Regions from separate parts of the Paenibacillus sp. JMULE4 genome, predicted to be linked through region 1. Evidence: riboswitches for the same ligand, from Rfam matches in the RefSeq annotation. Region 1 holds a riboswitch; each other region holds the start of a gene.

Region 1 (6,001 bases):
GTCACATTCAACGGGATCATGGAGCAGCTGCCTCTCATTGCAGGACTTACTATCATGGCAGTGTTGACCAAGATCATAGGATGCGGCTTGGGCGCGCGTGTGACCGGTTTCTCATGGAATTCTTCCATACGGATCGGCGCCGGAATGATATCCCGTGGAGAAGTGGCCTTGATTATCGCCGCCATCGGACTCGAAATGAATCTTCTTCCACAGGATTTCTTTACATCGGTTGTGATCGTCGTTATTCTGACTACCTTAATTACGCCTCCGCTTCTCAAGAAGCTGTTCGGCGAAAGGAAGGAATTGGCAAGCAATAAAGGAGAGACGATGAGTGTGTAAGTGCGTCGGAGGCTATTTTGAAGTTTCCGTCTTTGGTCTCACGGAATCCATCACCTCCGAGGCATTGAAAAGTCCGGATAACCGTTTGGCCTGACCCTTCAGGGCGATGCCGTCGATATGACGGCGATCCATCATGATACTGTCGGACTGAAAGCGGATATAAGGCTCCGGGCCAACGGAGCACAGCATGGTAAAGCCGGAGTCCAGCAGCGCCTGGTACTTTGGATCACCGGGAAGCACACTGCTTCCATATGGATAAATATAAACGGGGGTGGGGCCGATGAGTGATTCCACCTCATCCTTCCACCGTTGAGTGTCCTCAACAAAGCGGTCCAGACTGGTTTTCCTTGCATCCAAATGGCCCCAGCCGTGTGAGGCAAACGACCAGCCGTTGGCTTTCAGCGCTTCAACTACCGTCAGCGCCTTCTGCGCTTCCATTTCGAAGCCGGGGGTGTTTCTATTTTGCGTACGATAGCCGAGGATGCCTTCGTAACCCGTTAATGCTATAACCCCCTTAGCTCCGTCCAGGGAAAAATCGGGGTGAGCTTTGACAAATTCGTCCACGATGGGAACAATTTCATTATCATAGTCTATATGCGTTTGGCCGCTTCTCGTTGATTCCGCAGCTATCCGTCCCTGACCGTCGACGACAAGCCTGCTTACATTACCGTTCCGAATCATATATTCATAATAATTTAGATCATCCACCGATAAGATCAGAGGTTTTTTACCCTCCGGCACCAGCAGCTCCTTCCGGGATACGCTTCGGATCCCTTGATCGTCTCGGGTTTCATAAAGTGACCGGATGTCAATCAGCACATATCCTCTTTGGTATAACTGTTCGAGAATCGCTTTAAATTCTTTGACGGTAACGAACCAGTCATCGTAGCCCCGGGACATCGAATCTCCATCGAACGCCAGCTCGGGGTAAGCAATCAAAGGATGGAAAAAGATATGCTCCACCGGACCATGATAGGGTACGCGTTGGGGCGCCTTTACCTCGGGAACGGGCTGTGTAGCAGGAGGCGGAACCGGTTGGACTTCATTGCCGGAGGGGCTGTTTGGAGCGGAGCCGGCTTGTTGGCTTGGCGGCGTCGGCGGTTGCTCCGCGTCTGATCTTGTGAACACTCCGGGCCCGAGCCATACGGATATGGACAACAGTGCTGCGCCCGCGATCGCGATGGCAATTGCCGTTCCCGTTTTCATCTTCTTTCACCTCCTTCCAAGGCGGATACGTGATGATTTTGAATATTAGACGATCTTGGTTCACCCTTGGTTCACCCGTTGGAAGGCAAAAAGCGGTGAAGGTATTCCGGTCTTTTATGGTATGATGTAAACAGGCGCAAGCCGGAGATGGAGCCCTCAATGACGAATACATAACCCGGGAGCGCTTTTGAACTCATGGATTGGAATTGTGCAGTTTTGCGGATGAACACGTTGAACGTAAACCAATGTGCGCTGAATGCATAGAAGGCGGATTCTGTCGGCCGATGCCTTTGGCTCATGAAGAGGAGGGAAGGTTAGATGCAATACCGTACACTAGGTAAAACAGGAATGAAAGTATCCAGTCTTTGCTTCGGCACAATGTCCTTCGGAGGTGCAGCCGACGAGGCGGCCTCTATGGCCATGTTCCGAAGATGCCGGGAGGTAGGCATAAATTTCTTTGATTGCGCCGATGTGTATAATAAAGGGCTTGCAGAAGAAATATTGGGCAAGTGCATTGCCGGAATCCGCAATGATGTCATTCTTACCAGCAAAGTTCACGGGAAGACCGGAGAGGGCATCAATGACCGGGGCTTATCACGCAGGCACATCATGCTTGCGGTAGAGGAAAGCTTGAAGCGGCTCGGAACGGACCGGATCGAATTGTATTTCGTTCACGCTTTCGATTCGGAAGCGGATATGGAAGAGATTTTGCGGGCTATGGACGATCTTCAGCGGCAGGGAAAAATACTGCATCCGGCAGTCAGCAACTGGGCGGCTTGGCAGATCGCGAAGGCGCTTGGGATTTCAGCCAGGGAAAGCCTTGCCCGGTTTGAATGCATTCAACCGATGTACAACCTGGTGAAACGTCAGGCGGAGGTCGAAATTTTACCGATGGCTCAATCCGAGCGGATGGGCGTCATCTCCTACAGCCCTTTGGGAGGCGGACTGTTGACAGGGAAATACGGTGTCGGCCGAAAGCCTGAACTGGGGCGGCTCGTTGAGCAGGCGAATTACAAGCTTCGTTATGCCGATGCAGGCTATTACGAGACGGCGGACCGCTTCACCCGGTACGCGGATGAGCATGGCGTTCATCCGGTTTCATTAGCGGTGGCATGGGTCATGTCTCATCCCGGGATCACGGCCCCGATCATTGGCGCCCGCAATGTTGAACAGTTGGAGCCCTCGCTTGGAGCGCTGAACATAGACATGACTCCGGAGTGGAGAAAGGAGATTTCCGCACTATCTCCTGAACCCCCATTAGCGACAGACCGATCCGAGGAAGCTGCCCATTCAAGATGAAACCGGATGCTGAAGAGGGACGGGCACGTCAGAGGCGGCATAAGCAGTGAACATCCGGGATTCTCATATTGATCATGGCGCTCTATAGCTTACTGATAAAAATTGACAAAATTGTGGCAATGCCTGGAACGAACAGGTATAATTATAGATAAGAATAGAAGAGACGTTTAACCTTATTCAGGCCGAGAGTTCGCTCTTGTATTTTCACCATAGGATGCTATAATACATTTGATTATCGGTTCACTCGACTAAGGCAACCCTGGTGAAAGTCAAGGACGCAATGCTAAAGGGACTAATGTGCAAACTACGTCAGCCAGTTGCCGAAGGACCGGAGGAAATCGTCTGATACGGGCCTCCTTTACGGCAAACGGGAGGTCTTTTTTAGTGACCCGGCATCTCATCTCAAGTTTTTTCGAGTGTTACAAATCAGCTTGACTGATCACTTGCCATTATAGGACCGTGCTGCCACTTATCCTTGCGTACATACATCATACAAGTGGGGGTAATCCGGCGTGAAAAAAATTATTATCGTAGACGATTCTTTATTTATGCGTATGATTCTCAAAAATTCCCTGATCGAATTTGGGTATGAAATCGTGGCGGAGGCAAGCAACGGGCTGGAGGCCCTGACGCTTTATTCCGAGCTTAAACCGGATCTGGTTACGCTGGACATAACCATGCCGGAGATGGACGGCCTTACGGCGCTGAAGGAAATCAAGACGATGGACCCGGATGCCAAAGTCATCATGGTGTCGGCGATGGGGCAGCAGGCGCTTTTGATTCGTGCGGTTTCTATGGGGGCCATCGATTTTATCGTCAAGCCCTTCAGCAAAGACCGTGTAAGGGAGGCATTATTGAAGGCTTTTGCCGGATGAACCGGCCGGTTTTTCAAATAGGCGTTGGGTATGGGATGGAAAGTTTACGGTCCGCCTTTGAAATCGTGAAAGATGAGGGGTGGGGCTAGCGCACCCATGAACCGTCCGATGATCTTGCGGACGTTTTTCTTTTTTTGAGTTTATGGCGGGTTCTTTGTTACAATGTACATACGATGCTTGTCCTAAAGGAACCCGATTCCCATACCAAGGAGGAGTAACCATTATGGAAATTCGCTATCATGGGCATTCTTGCGTGCAACTCAGTCACGAAGGACACTCTCTGATCATTGATCCGTTTATTTCCGGCAATCCTTTGGCAGCTACCAATCCGGAGGATATCAAAGTGGAGCACATCCTGCTTACCCACGCACATCCGGACCATATTCTGGATACCGTGCCGATCGCAAAAAACAATGATGCCACCGTCGTTGCCACCTTCGAGCTGGCAACGTATATGAGCTGGCAGGGAGCGAAGACGTTTGCTATGAACATTGGCGGCCGTACCTCTCTGGGCTATGCGGAGATCGAGATGATCCAGGCTTTTCACAGCTCCGGCATCGTGCTCGAAGAAGAGAAGAAGATCATCTATGGAGGCATGCCGGGCGGCTTTATCATCCGGTGGAACGGTTTGACGCTTCTTCACAGCGGGGATACCTCACTGTTCTCCGACATGAAGCTCATTGGCGAGCGCAACCAAATTGATGTGGCGTTTCTGCCGATCGGCGACGTGTTTACGATGGGACCTCAGGATGCGGCTCTTGCTGCAGAATGGCTGAAGGCCAAGACCGTCGTGCCGCTGCATTTCAATACGTTCCCGCCGATCAGGCAGAATGCGCAAGCGTTCGCCGACAGCCTCACGTCAAAAGGGATTACCGGCAAAGCTTTGCGGCCGGGTGAAGTTTGGACGTTTTCATAGACCCGGGAGGTTTCGGCTTGAATCTGAACATTATACCCGTACATACGGAGGAGCAGCTGAATGACTGCTTTTCCGTTCGCATGAACGTTTTTGTACAAGAGCAGCAGGTTCCGCCTGACCTTGAAATGGATGAGTTCGACGTCTCATGGTCGGCGTGCCGGCATTTTCTCGCGGCGGACGGCGAGAAGCCGGTCGGGACTGCACGCTGGCGGATGTATGACTCCCGGACGGCGAAGCTCCAGCGGATCGCGGTGCTTGCTCCTTATCGCGGTCGGGGGATCGGCCGCCTGCTCATCCAGGCGATGGAGGAGGATATCCGGTCGCAAGGTGTGCCTGCGGTCATCCTGGATGCACAGACACAGGCAGAGCCATTTTACCGCAAGCTGGGCTATGAAACGATCTCTCCCGAACCTTTTCTTGACGCGGGCATATGGCACGTGCGCATGCGCAAGCAGTTGACCGGTTAAGGCTGAGAAGTCCCAAAAGTGGATATCATTTACTATATCGTGTACTCTGTATTCTGTAAGCTTCCGCTCCATTGACGCGGCGGCTTTTTATTTTTTCCTTACGATCTGTCGTGGATTAGGCTCGTCGGCAGGCTGCAATGTTTTTACGCAAAGGGGGCTGCGGGAGAGTATGAAAAAGGTGATTCCTAAAATTCCGGCCAGAGAATATGCCGGCTTGCTGCGCCAGTATCTGAAACCGCAGATGAAAAGCATGGCCGTTCTTGCGGTGCTGCTGTTAAGCGGCATCGTGATGCAGCTCGTCAATCCGCAAATCATCCGCTACTTTATCGATACGGCGCAATGGCAGGAGAGCAGCAGGCCGCTGGTCTTTGCTGCCGTGTTATTTATTGGCGTTACCTTGGTGCAGCAAGCCGTGGCGGTTGGGGCGTCCTATGTGGGGGCCAACGTTGGTTGGATTGCAACGAACCAATTGCGCGAGGCCGTGGCGGCGCACTGTTTGAAGCTGGATATGTCGTTTCACAAGTCGCAAACCTCCGGAGCCATCATTGAGCGGGTAGATGGGGATATCAACAATTTGTCCAATTTTTTCTCCAATTTCGTGATCATGCTGGTAAGCAATGTCGTGCTGATTGCAGGCATGCTGGTGCTGCTGTTCCGGGAAGGCTGGCTGATCGGCACGGGGATGCTTTTTTTTGTGGTTTTTGCCATTGCCGCTATCCAGTATATCCGTAAATTTGCAGTGCCCCACTGGGGGAAGCTCAGGCAGATGAGCGCCTCATTTTACGGTTTCCTTAGTGAGCATCTGGAAGGTACGGAGGACACGCGCGCCAGCGGAGCGACAGGGTATGTGATGCATCGTTTTCATCTTCTGCTGCGCGAATGGCTGCCGATCCGTATTC
Region 2 (6,001 bases), on a different contig from region 1:
TCCAGCTTGAAGGTGACCACGTGCTGAATTCTGTCTTTCTGCTCTGTCAGCTTCACATACGCGGCGATGTCTGTATGCAGCTTCTGCTTCCCGATGCCGCGAACCGGCTCCGTATGAAAATTCCAGGCTTTCTCGAGCGTTTGGGATACCCCGTTCACTGTTACGCCCAGCTTCACATATGCAGCATATGAAGTGTCTGGCTTTAGGGGCTCGGGTGGAATTAAGATGACGCTGTTGGTTAAATGATCGTCATTGCTCGGACTGTTTTGCAGCAGCTTCACCGGTTGACCCGATTCATCCTTCAAAGTCGCTTCAAGCAACTGGACTTCGCCAACGCCTTTTCCCGTTACGACTACCTTAAGCGGATACCCGACGGGATAATCTCTTGCCGCATGCATACGTATTGGATCCGGATTTTCGTAACCGTCAAAAATCAGCGGAACATAGGGATCCCCGGGGGCAGGAGAGACCGTCATCTCCGTTTCGGAGTTTTCCCCATAGCCAAACATGATGACGACATAATCCCCGACCATCTCTATACCTGCTTCCGTAACATGCGGCATTAAAAAGGGCTTGCGGTGATACGGCGCATCAAACAGCTGGTCGATGGAATCCACGAGATTTCCCGTTTTAAAAGAAACATTTTCTCCGACGCCGCGAAAATATCCGGCATAAACCGCACGCTCGGAAGGGGTGGCTCCTATATAACCGGGCAATCCCTTCTTTTGATCATGCAGCGAAACCGAAGGCGTCGTCTCCGCTGCACGGTTCGTGAACAAATATTGGGCATGGAGTTGGGCAGCTAACGTCAGATTCCCGTTGAGCTTGACCGGCTTTAATCCGTAAAGCATGCGATAATCGTTGATCGCTTTCAGACCCAGTTGACGGTTCTGTGAGTATGCGGCGGGAACTTCGCTTATAGGGTTGTCTGCTACCGTGAACGTCCAATTCAAATGGACCGTCTGATAACCGGTAAATTGCAGCTGCACTTCAACCGAATGCTCCCCTGGCGTTAATCCCGCAGTCGGTGTATATGTAAAACTCATCGTTTCTTTATCAAAAGTCCCCGAAACAAGCTTTTGATCCAGCTTCATATTAAACGAACCAACCTGCAGTCCGTTCCTTTCGCCAAGCTCAAAACCGATGGTTGGTTTGGATATGCCCACCGTTCCTTTCGGATACCCGAAATAGGAGAACGATTCCGCGTCCGCTCTCGGGGCCGGAATGGTCAGCATGGCGATCATCATCCAAAAGGCAAGCCATACCTTCCATGTCGTGGATGTAAGAACCTTCTTCACTTCTGATTTCCCTCCAATCTTGTATGCTTCGGCTCTTCCTGCCCTTCTTTAATTTTAATTCATTACCCTCCCCTCATTTTCCTTCCGTCCTATCAAAAAACAATAATTTGTAACATTTTCAGCCGTCAAAAGCCAAAATAAGCCACCGGCGGTGACCTACTCATCTCATCGTCATACGATTCCCGAATGATATATAGCTCTCGTATGATAGGCGATCGAATGTACGGAGTCTCTTTGAATATGTTCCAATATCATATCCTGGATGGTGAGAAACACCTGAACATAATGACCGTCAAATTGCGAATAACTCTGGTTCAGCAGTTCTTCGCGAGCGTGCTGTATGGACATCCCTTTTTTATAGGGGCGATCCGATATCATACAGTCGAAAGCATCCAATATCGAACAAATGCGGGCATATACAGGAATGTCGTTTCCCTTCAAGCCGCTGGGATAGCCTGTACCGTCCCAACGCTCATGATGATAATGAATGGTATCGATGACATCCTGATCGGTAATTCCTTCCATGATGGCCATCTGAACTCCGAAAAAAGCATGACACTTCATATATTTCCACTCTTCCTGTGTGAGCGAGGATTTCTTTTTCAAAATGGAGTCATGGATATGTACCTTGCCAATATCGTGTAAACAGCATCCTGCAATCAATTTTTGGGTTTGCAATTCATCAAAGTTCAGATAGGCCGCCATCAGCTTGGCCATTTTTCCAACCCTTATACTATGCTCATAGGTCACTATATCTTTGACCAGCAATTGTGTTAGTCCGTTTACCGCCTGTTCACCGTTCACTGACATCACCCTTTCCGTAAAATACCTCTCATTGTCCTTATTTCATTCATGTCAATCGCTTGATATACTCTTGGTATCTGATCACCGCACAATCCAATTCCTTGCTTAATGCTTTAACTTCCGGATCGGATAAACAAAGCTTGATGTTGAATATGCCATGCATTTTGAATCGAATTCTCTCAATTTCTTCCGATAAATGTTTCAATCGCTTTTCATTAAAAACACCGTACATGGCCTCTCACCATCCTCACAGGCTACAACATCCTCTTTTTAACGAAGCCATCTTTTTCGATTACAAAAAAAAATAAAACCCTCCGAATGAAGGGTTTTCTTCCTCATTCCGGCGGCTGGCTGGCATGGTGTGTTTCCACACGTTAGCCCCTTTAGCTTTGCGACACCACTTTTCAATGGCTGTGCCTTGATCGGACTATCATTGGTTGTACATTGTTTACAATTTGGTGCAAAAGAAATATGTATATCGTCAAAACTATCGACATGGATAGTGTTAATTTATGGTGTTTCGACATCTTTTCTTTTATTCTAACACATTTTCCACAATTTGACTATCATTTTTACGAGTCTTTAGTACTATATTTTAGAATATCATCTAGGTCTTTTTACATTAAAAAAACACCAGTACGAAACTAAATTCGCAGCTGGTGTGTTTTACATGCCGATTTCCAGTCCCCTGCCGGTTCGGAAGTTTTATATTTCGCGGCTTGTTGTCAACCCCCTAAAGCGTCCTTGAAGAGCCCCATTTCATTACCCGGGTGCAAACCCGTCCGATCAAATGCTGATCATGACTGATCACAAGCATTCCCATACCGCGCTTTTCGGCCGCCTCTAGCACCGCATGCCAGATTTGGGCCTGGGTTATGGCATCGAGCATCGTGGTAATCTCGTCGGCAATCAAAAAACGGGTGTTAGGACCAAGGGCCCTGGCGATACAGAATCGTTGGAGCTCGCCGCCGGACAACTCGCCGGGCCGCCGGTTTAGCCATTCCTCCTCAATGCCTAAAGAGGCAAGAAGCTGTTCATCGGGGTCCCAGCTCTCCTTCAGTACGGACCGCATGAGCCATCGCGGGTTGACCGCTTTTTCCGGATGCTGAAATATCAGCTGAACCGGAAGAAAGCCTTTGGAAGGCAGAGGAGCGCCATTCAACAGAACGCTTCCCTCCTTGGGCTTCTCATAGCCGGCCAGCATGCGGGCTAAAGTGGACTTGCCGCAGCCGCTTGGCCCGACCAGCCCTACCACTTCACCGGGCTTGATCATGATGTCTATCCCCCTGAATATCCAAGAGGCCCTTTCGTAATGAAAACCCAGATTTCGCCCTTCAAGAAGCATGGATGCACCTCACCGATCCGCCGCGCAGCCATCGCATCTCGGGCAGAGAGTTCATGCATTCGTTCGTAGCCATCGGACAGCGCGGAGCAAACCTGCAGCCTTCAGGGAGCGCATCCGGATGCGGCTGAAAGCCCGGGATCGGCTCAAAACCGTTTTGCGGGAGCGCTCTCCACAATGCCTTGCTGTAAGGGTGCCGAAGCTTTTCCCCGCTGCCGGCGAAATCGTCCGGACGGGCCGTCTCTACGGTCGTGCCGGCATAAATGATGGCTACTTTATGAGCGATCTGCAGGGCTGCTTCGATATCGTGAGTGATGAACAACACACCGCATCCCTGATCAGCCAGCTCTTTGAAGAAGCCGAGCGTCTCCTTGACAACGCCGGCGTCGAGACCGGGAGTCGGTTCATCGGCAATGACAAGCTTTGCACCGCTCATGCTTGCCGTGGAGACAAGAATCCGCCTGGCCATTCCGCCTGACAGTTGAAAAGGAAACATGCGTTCCACTTCAGCCCCCAGTCCATACCGTTCAAAAATCTCCCGCTGTTTCTTAACCGCTTCTTTAGCGTCTCCGCGGTTCGTCCGAACCTGCTCTCCTACGCGCATCAACGGATTCAGATAATTGACCGATTGCGGGACAAGAGCAATCTCGCGCCCCCTTAACGCAGCTTGTCTGGCTGTCGTAAGCTCTTCTCCATCATAACGAATGGAGCCGGAGGTCTCCGCACTGTCCGGGAGAATCCCCAGGATCGCATGGGCCAACAGGCTCTTGCCTGCACCGCTTGACCCGACTAACGCAACGATCTCTCCGGCATGGACGGTAACATTCAGCTCCTGTACCACGTTCAGCTTTTTTTGCTGAAAACCGCGGGTATACTGCAGGAAGGAGATGCTTAAATGATTCACTTCCAAAAGAACGGACATTTCCGGACAAAACCTCCCTTACGTATGACTCATGACCCCAAAAAACTACTCATTCGACCTGTGCGTTTCCAGGAGCAGCCGCAGATTTTCACCTGCCGTATCGAAGGCCCGTACAATGATCAGCAAACAAAGGCCCGGAAAAAACGCCAGCCACCATAAGCCGGTCGATAAATATCGCATAGACTCGGACAGGATGATACCGATGGCCGGCTGATGAGGAGACAATCCCATGCCCAAGAACGAAATCGCCGCCTCATGCAGGATCGCATGCGGAAAAATAAGCAGCAGGCCCACCAACAGCTGGGGGATCAAATGAGGCGTCATATGTCTAACGGCTACCCACCAGCGGGACTTCCCGAATCGCCGCGAAATCTGAACAAACTCGGACGAACGCAGCTGCAGCACTTCGGCACGGATAATGCGCGCCAGACTCGGCCAATGGGTCAGGGCAATCCCGATGACAACCCCTCTGACTCCGCCGCCCAGAACAAAGCTGATCAAAATAAGCGTGACCAGATGAGGCACACTCAAAAACAAATCGATCAACCAGCCGATGATGCGATCAACCGTTTTCCCCATCGTTGCGGCGAGCAGCCCCAGAACGGCGGCAATGCTTACACTCGCAACCGCAGCCATCATTCCGACTTGTATGCTCAGGGTCAATCCTTTTAAGGTGCGTGTAAACATATCCCTTCCCAGCCAGTCCGTGCCGAAAGGATGAGCAAGAGACGGAACCCGATTGCGCAGTTCCAGATGGGTCGATAAGCTTACGTCACCCAGCCAATGCCCTGTGAACCATGTTCCTGCTATGAGAACAGCCGCAGACACAGCCAGGAACAAAGCCCTCTGTCTTGGATTGCATTTGGATGCAGAACGGAGGATGCGTCGTTCGGGGGCGATATCCCTCTTCATACGGAACGCCCCTCCCTGATCCTGGGATCTATCGCGCGATAGATCAGATCTGCAACTGTATTTCCCGTAAAGACGAACACCGCGCTGAACAGGACGATGCCAAGCAGAAGCGGGACATCGCCCCGAAGGCCCGCTTCCACCGTGGCCTGACCCAAACCCGGGTACGAAAACACCTGCTCCGCCAGCACGGCTCCGCCAAACAGCTCACTGAAGCCTGTAAACTGCAAGGTCACTGCCGGCAGCGCCACTGCGCGCAAACCGTGTCTCCAAAACAGCCGAAATCCGCGCTCTCCGCGGGCTCTGGCAAACAAAATATAATCGCTTGCGAGCACGTCCAGCAGCTTCTGCCTCGTATGCAGCGCGATGGGGGCGATGCCGATGACGCTTAACGTCAGTGCGGGCAATGTCATATGAAGCAATCTATCCCCCCATGTGACGTTCTCGGCGAGTACCCCGGCCGGAACACCCAGGCCGATCGGAAACCAGCCCAGCCACACGGCAAAGAAAATCAGCAGCACCAGACCCAGCCAGAAGGCGGGAGTAGAAGCCAACGTATAACAGTACCATTTGATCAGCTTGTCCAGCCATGTATCTTTATTCATCGCAGCGATTACACCCGCAGTAAAACCAATGAGTCCCGATAAAACCCACGAGACTCCCATCAGCGCAAAGGATGCGGCAAACCGTTCGGCGATCACTTCCCCAACCGGAAGGCGGTGCATC
Region 3 (6,001 bases), on a different contig from region 1:
CGAGCCGACGCACCTATTTCTTTTAAGGCTTTCTCAATGGAATTGACACAGTGTTGGCAGGACATACCGTTCACTTTAAGTGTTGCTTGTTTCATACAAATCCCTCCGATATTTATGATTTCATTATTTCATTAATTTATTAACCGTAATCAACAATTCGTCAATGACTTCATGTTCTCCGGCCTGGATGCGTTCCACGACACAACTTTTCATGTGTCCTTCAAGCAAAAGCTTGCCAACGCTGTTTAAGGCTGACTGAATGGCCGCGATCTGGTTCAGTACATCGTCACAATAAGTATCCTTCTCAATCATCCCTTTAACTCCGCGAATTTGGCCTTCGATACGGTTCAAACGGGATATCAAGTTGTTCTTCATTTTGTCCGAATGATGGCTTTTCCTTTCGCTTTCTGGAGAACAACAAGAACGGTCAGCTTCATCCGGTAGCAATTCCTCTTGGTTCGCCACGACTTATCACCCCACAACAAATATACTATACCCCCTTAGGGTATGTCAAGATGAAATTATTCTAGTCAAATGAATTTGTTCGTCTTTAACTCAAGAAGAAGCTTAATGTTTGTAGGACAGAAAAACAGCCCGGTCTTCCATTAAAAGCCGGACTGTTTGCTTTGAGATTCTAATCAATTATCCCAAGACGCTTGGCTTTTCGGGCAGCTTCACGGCTGGAGCGGGTTCCCAGCTTCTTCAGAATACGATTCACATGCTTTTTTATGGTGCTTTCAGTTGCATGCAGTTTGCTTTGAATATTTGATTGCTTGTACCCTTTATGAATGAACCTTAATATTTCCTGCTCGGCTGAGGTTAACTGCTTACTACGTTGCTCTCTTTTCATCCGCCGAAATTCCTTCACCAGCACACCAGCCGAATCCGGATGAATGTAATTCAAATTATTGTAGGCAGCGCGAATAGCGCAGGGAATATCTTCGAAGTGGGCCTTCGTTACATAATTGACTGCCCCTGCCGCATACGTATCCATAATTGCCTCTTCCTCGTCGATGCCGGTCAGCATAATGATCTTGGTTTGCTTTATTTCCAAAATATCCATGGCCGCTTCAAGTCCGTCATACCCATTATCGGATAAAATAAGGTCCATGAGCACAACATGCGCGTCACTAAGCCTGGCGAGATGAACCGCATCCTCCCTGTTCGCCGCCGAACCGACGACGACAAGATCATGCTCGCGGCTCAGGAAACTTGTGAGTTGGTCACGCCAGACGGCATCATCCTCAACCAACATAACCTTGATTTGATCCAATGTCCCTCACCTCGGTTAACGGAAGCGAATGGGATCGAATCCTTTTGTGTGGAATTTGAATTACGACCGACGTCCCGACATTCAATTCGCTTTGAATATCGATCGATCCGTCATGCTGCTGAATAACATTGTAGCAGTACGTCAATCCGAGACCGAAGTTTTGCTTGCGATGTTTGGTTGAATAAAATGGATCGAACAAATAGGTAAGCTCGTCTTGTGATATTCCCTTTCCGTTATCCTTAAAGACGATCGTAAGATGCTTCCGCGTTTCGCATACCGAAATGAACAACATTCCTCCCGGCTCCATCGCTTCGGCCGCGTTGACGATGATATTGTGGAACGTTTCCTGAAGATGAACCGGATCGCAGAGTAGATAAATCGCCTTATTATCAACATCCGTATGAACCTGAACGCTCCGCTTTTCCAAGAACACTTTCGTCATCGAAAGCGCGCGGCTTAGGATGTCCGTTACCTCATGAATCCCCTCTTTCAGCATGATATCTTGCGTCCGGTTTTGAATGCGCGTCACCATATCCAGCATATGCTTGGTCGAATCAAGCACAACGGCTGCATCGCTCGCAATTTTCTCCTGATGAGACGAAGCTGCCAGATTTCGAATCTGATCGGCGACAATCCGGATTTTTCCGACCTCATTTTTAATCGTGTGGTTCAATATGCTTGTCCCGTACGAGATGGCGCGCATCGTACCGTCCAACCGGTCCTTTTCGAACTTTATCCGGACGCCGAGTACGCCATATTTGATGCCGAGGAGCAAAAATGTTACCAGCAGAATCGTAATCACAAACGGCATAAACCGCCATACTTCCTGAACATCGAAAAACGCCTTTAATGTATAGTTCGCCACGATTTGAAACAGGATCGGGGGAAATGCAACAATATTGGAAAATAAACGGCTTCTTTTCCGTTTCGGATTCTTCTCTTTCATAAAACTGTATGTTAACAGGATAAGACCAACGATCAGATAAGGTACGCACCAAAAAAACAGCGCTTGAAAGTTATGCTGGATCGGGGGAGTGAACGACGTGAGGAAAAGCATCCCGATGATCGGGATGGGAAGCACCCCTGCGAGGATCATTTTCTTTTTACGGCGGAATAACCCGGAGTAGCTGACGGCGAACATCAAAAAACAATAAGGAAGTCCATTATGATTCATAAACGAGCCGAACATGTGCATCTTTAATAAGAATGCTTCAAGGGAAGGCGTAGAGATTTGATACTGCTCCAGATAGGGCAAGATCGTTTCGGTTACCGCGCGCGACAATCCCCCGCCACCGCCTGTAAATGCGGTAAATGCCGCCCAGCGTGTCGGTTCATTTTTGGGATTGATAATCAGCAAAATGGCTGCAATCGTCCACAATGCAATGAGTACAAAGACCATTCGGTCCAACTCCTTTAATCGTTTTGACTACCGATTAAAGAGGAGCGCCGTCGTGGACAGAGGCTTCAATTATGCTCGAATCAAGACAGCCTCCCTCTGTATCGACTTCATCCATTTCTTTTTCTTGTTTGCCACGATGATCGGGTAATGGACATGCTCCAGCATCGGCAGATCGTACTTGGAATCTCCAATCGCCATCGTCATTGCAGGATTCAAGCGTTGGATGTAATTGCGCTTAAATCCTTTCAGCTGAGAAAAGTCGATTCGAATCCTCGAATCCTGTTTAACGACGGGCAAACATACATAGGGAACCTGAAAATACGCTCCGTAATGCTTTACGATCAAATCGAAATTGGTTGACAACAACGTGACCTGAACTCCTTTTTCCTTCAAATAAAAGATGAGATCGTGCACAGGAACGATAAATTGCCTCTTGAGCATTTCTTCAAAATACCTTTGAGCGTATTTCTCTAGCTGTTCATAGGCGTACTTCCCGAACTTTCTTTGCACAAATACGTGATTAAACCAATCTCTCGACAAACGATCCACTGCAAGATAGAATGGAGCCGCAGCCAAGCAGTAAACAAGAAACAGCCACCATAGCAGCCGGTTCTTCAGGCGTTCTCTCTTGATGAACAAGTAAAACTGTACGATGTTGCTTTTGGTAATCGTATTGTCGACATCAATAACCGCATGATTCACCCCATTGGCCAATATTCCGTCAAACTGCGAAAAATCTCTACTGTGCTTCATTACATCTCCCCTCAGTTAGTTTGAATTTCCTAAGACCTCGATCTCACATTAATCCCAGGACATATCGAAGACGATCACTTCCTTTCGTCAATTTTTTCTAAAAAACAAAAAAGACACTACCCCAAACACGTAGTATCTTCTGGATGACTGTAGGGTAACCCGGCTATCATTGCATAATATTATGCAGAAGACCCGTGGCTTTGCGTCCCTGCCTTTCGAACAGGTTTGCCATTATCCAAGTCAGACTTATTACCTATTATTATATTACCAGGTTGTGGAACAGGCAAGAACCAAAATGGGAAATTTTTGAATTTGTCGAATAATCGCTTGAAAGAGTTTAGTACTTTTTTCCTCAGGCCCAGATAGTCTTTGTTCTCAAATCATATTTGGTAGATTATCGTGACATCTAGCGACACGTCTATTTCAACTCCACCGATGAGTGCAGAATTGAGTGATATTTGCCATGGTAACCCGACATTGGAATAATAAAAGGCTTTTAAACCTTCTTTGCTTACATGATTGGCTAACGAGAAATCGTCCATTCCAATTTGATATCGGTAATTCCATAGGCCGCCAAGGTACGATTGAGCAACGTCTTCATCCGATCGGTTTCTTCCATGCTCACTTCATTTGTCGAACGGAGCGTTACGACGCAAGAATCATGATGAAAGGAAACCCGCTCAAGCGAAGTGTCTGCCGGAAACGGATTGTCAAATCCTTCAGGCCGGGTGCGCAACAATTGTTGAATCGTTGTTATTCTTGGCGCTTTAACGGAAGTCTTGTTGATCACCGTTGTCTCCACCGGAACGGCGTTGCCGTTTTGGAACAAATAGATCGTGTAAGTTTCGGTAGTCTCCCGGTTTTCTTCCCGCGGCGCTTCCGATCGCAGCGATCCTTCTTCTATCTGTCTAATCAAGTTCCATACCTCTTCCGTTTCTTTAAAACCTTCAATACGGTACAATTCAACGCCGCTGTCATCCAAAAAGAGCGTGGTGGGATTCATCTTAATGCGATATCGATTGGTCGTTTCATGGTCAACATCCACATAGACGACTTCATATGCAAGCTCTTTTTTGCAGGCAAGCAATTCTCCGATGACCGTATTCATGGAGCGGCCCATCGGACAAGCGGATAGTGTTAACAAAATCAATTTTTTAACCGATTGACTCATGCGGCATAACCTCTCCCGTCTTATTTGATATTGGAAACAGCTTCTTTCATAATGTCGTAATTAATCGCGCCCTGAAACTTTTCCCGAATCACTCCGTCCGAGTCCAGCAAGAATGTCGTGGGATAGGCGACAACCTGATAGGTTTGCATGACGTCTCCTTCCTTGTCCAGAACGATGGGGAACGTGAGCTGTTGCTCTTTCACAAATGCTTGTACGTTATCCGGATTTTCCTCGGTAGGTGTCAGGTTAACACCCAAAATCACAACGTCTTTCGATTGGTAATCCTCATAAAATTTTTGCATATGGGGCATTTCCACCCGACACGGCGGACACCATGTCGCCCAAAAATTGACCAGCACTTTCTTGCCCTTAAAATCAGACAGGTGAACAGGATTCCCTTGCAAATCCGTAAGCGAAAATTCCGGCGCAAGCTGCCCCTTCAGAATGCCCGTCTCCAGGTTTGCTTCCCCCGATTCCGCAATTTTTCCGGTTTCTGAAGAAGACTTGTGAAAATAATCGTATCCGCCATAAACGACGAGCCCTATCAAAACCAGAACAGCGATCATGCTTTTTTTCATCCGTTTCATCTCCACTCGTTAAAAGTTGATCTCCCAAAACGTATATTGGGATAGCCAGGCGCTGATCTTCTGCAATTGCCCGGTAAACAACAGAAACCCCAGCCCAATGAGCAGCCAGCCATTCAGTTTGGACAGGAGAGGTATCCATCTGTTCATTTTTTTCATGAACTGCAGCGAATACGTCAGCAACCATGAAATCAGTAAAAACGGAATACCCAATCCGAGGGAATACACGGCCAACAACCCAACCCCGTTCCACAGCGTTTCGGCAGACCCGGCCAGAAGCAAAATAGATGACAACGCCAACCCTACACAGGGGCTCCAGCCGGCGCCAAAAGCCACGCCGGTAAGCAGCGAACGGATTGCGCCGCGGCTCCTGTTCGTTTTGATTTCCCATGTTTTACCGGACATCAACAGCCGGAGATTTAATAATCCGGCCATTTGCAGACCAAACACAATAATCAACAGACCGCTTATTTCTTGGATCAAATCGCGTTCCTGGGCAAAGAAGCGGCCAATAAAGCTTGCCGAAGCCCCCATCGCGATGAAAACGAGACTAAAACCCACAATAAAACTAAGAGACTGAACAATCAGTTTCCCCCGATGCACGACCAGTTTGCCATCTTGAAAGGACGAGCCCGTCAAATGGGAAACGTAAGCGGGAATGAGCGGAAAGACGCAAGGGGATAAAAAGGATAGCATCCCCGCGGCAAAGGCTGCGAAAACCGAAATATTATCCATGAGAACCTCCTTTTTTCACCTTCTCGTCCAACCAGGCCCATCCGGTCAAACCCGTGGCAACGAGCAGAAAAATCAACTGCTGTTTA

The links. A riboswitch is a leader RNA that binds a small molecule or an ion and turns the genes downstream of it on or off. The one in region 1 is predicted to bind cyclic di-GMP.
Region 2: linked by a shared signal. The riboswitch ahead of EXW96_RS28435 (aspartyl-phosphate phosphatase Spo0E family protein) and the one ahead of EXW96_RS07835 (response regulator) in region 1 are both predicted to bind cyclic di-GMP.
Region 3: linked by a shared signal. The riboswitch ahead of EXW96_RS25430 (haloacid dehalogenase-like hydrolase) and the one ahead of EXW96_RS07835 (response regulator) in region 1 are both predicted to bind cyclic di-GMP.

Annotation. Positions count from the first base shown of each region.
Region 1 is NZ_SGWF01000011.1:540,849-546,849, forward strand. It holds gene EXW96_RS07820 (cation:proton antiporter) at 1-339, shown strand, start outside; gene EXW96_RS07825 (polysaccharide deacetylase family protein) at 352-1,545, opposite strand; gene EXW96_RS07830 (aldo/keto reductase) at 1,864-2,844, shown strand; cyclic di-GMP riboswitch class I at 3,087-3,169, shown strand; gene EXW96_RS07835 (response regulator) at 3,357-3,719, shown strand; gene EXW96_RS07840 (metal-dependent hydrolase) at 3,943-4,635, shown strand; gene EXW96_RS07845 (GNAT family N-acetyltransferase) at 4,653-5,102, shown strand; gene EXW96_RS07850 (ABC transporter ATP-binding protein) at 5,272-6,001, shown strand, end outside.
Region 2 is NZ_SGWF01000010.1:53,796-59,796, reverse strand. It holds gene EXW96_RS02530 (stalk domain-containing protein) at 1-1,298, opposite strand, end outside; gene EXW96_RS02525 (HD-GYP domain-containing protein) at 1,470-2,102, opposite strand; gene EXW96_RS28435 (aspartyl-phosphate phosphatase Spo0E family protein) at 2,149-2,334, opposite strand; cyclic di-GMP riboswitch class I at 2,442-2,530, opposite strand; gene EXW96_RS02515 (ABC transporter ATP-binding protein) at 2,836-3,447, opposite strand; gene EXW96_RS02510 (ABC transporter ATP-binding protein) at 3,437-4,366, opposite strand; gene EXW96_RS02505 (ABC transporter permease) at 4,412-5,278, opposite strand; gene EXW96_RS02500 (ABC transporter permease) at 5,275-6,001, opposite strand, start outside.
Region 3 is NZ_SGWF01000022.1:38,523-44,523, reverse strand. It holds gene EXW96_RS25450 (copper ion binding protein) at 1-95, opposite strand, end outside; gene EXW96_RS25445 (metal-sensitive transcriptional regulator) at 124-465, opposite strand; gene EXW96_RS25440 (response regulator) at 635-1,273, opposite strand; gene EXW96_RS25435 (sensor histidine kinase) at 1,245-2,672, opposite strand; gene EXW96_RS25430 (haloacid dehalogenase-like hydrolase) at 2,742-3,425, opposite strand; cyclic di-GMP riboswitch class I at 3,576-3,665, opposite strand; gene EXW96_RS25425 (thioredoxin family protein) at 3,949-4,596, opposite strand; gene EXW96_RS25420 (TlpA disulfide reductase family protein) at 4,617-5,174, opposite strand; gene EXW96_RS25415 (cytochrome c biogenesis CcdA family protein) at 5,193-5,915, opposite strand; gene EXW96_RS25410 (hypothetical protein) at 5,908-6,001, opposite strand, start outside.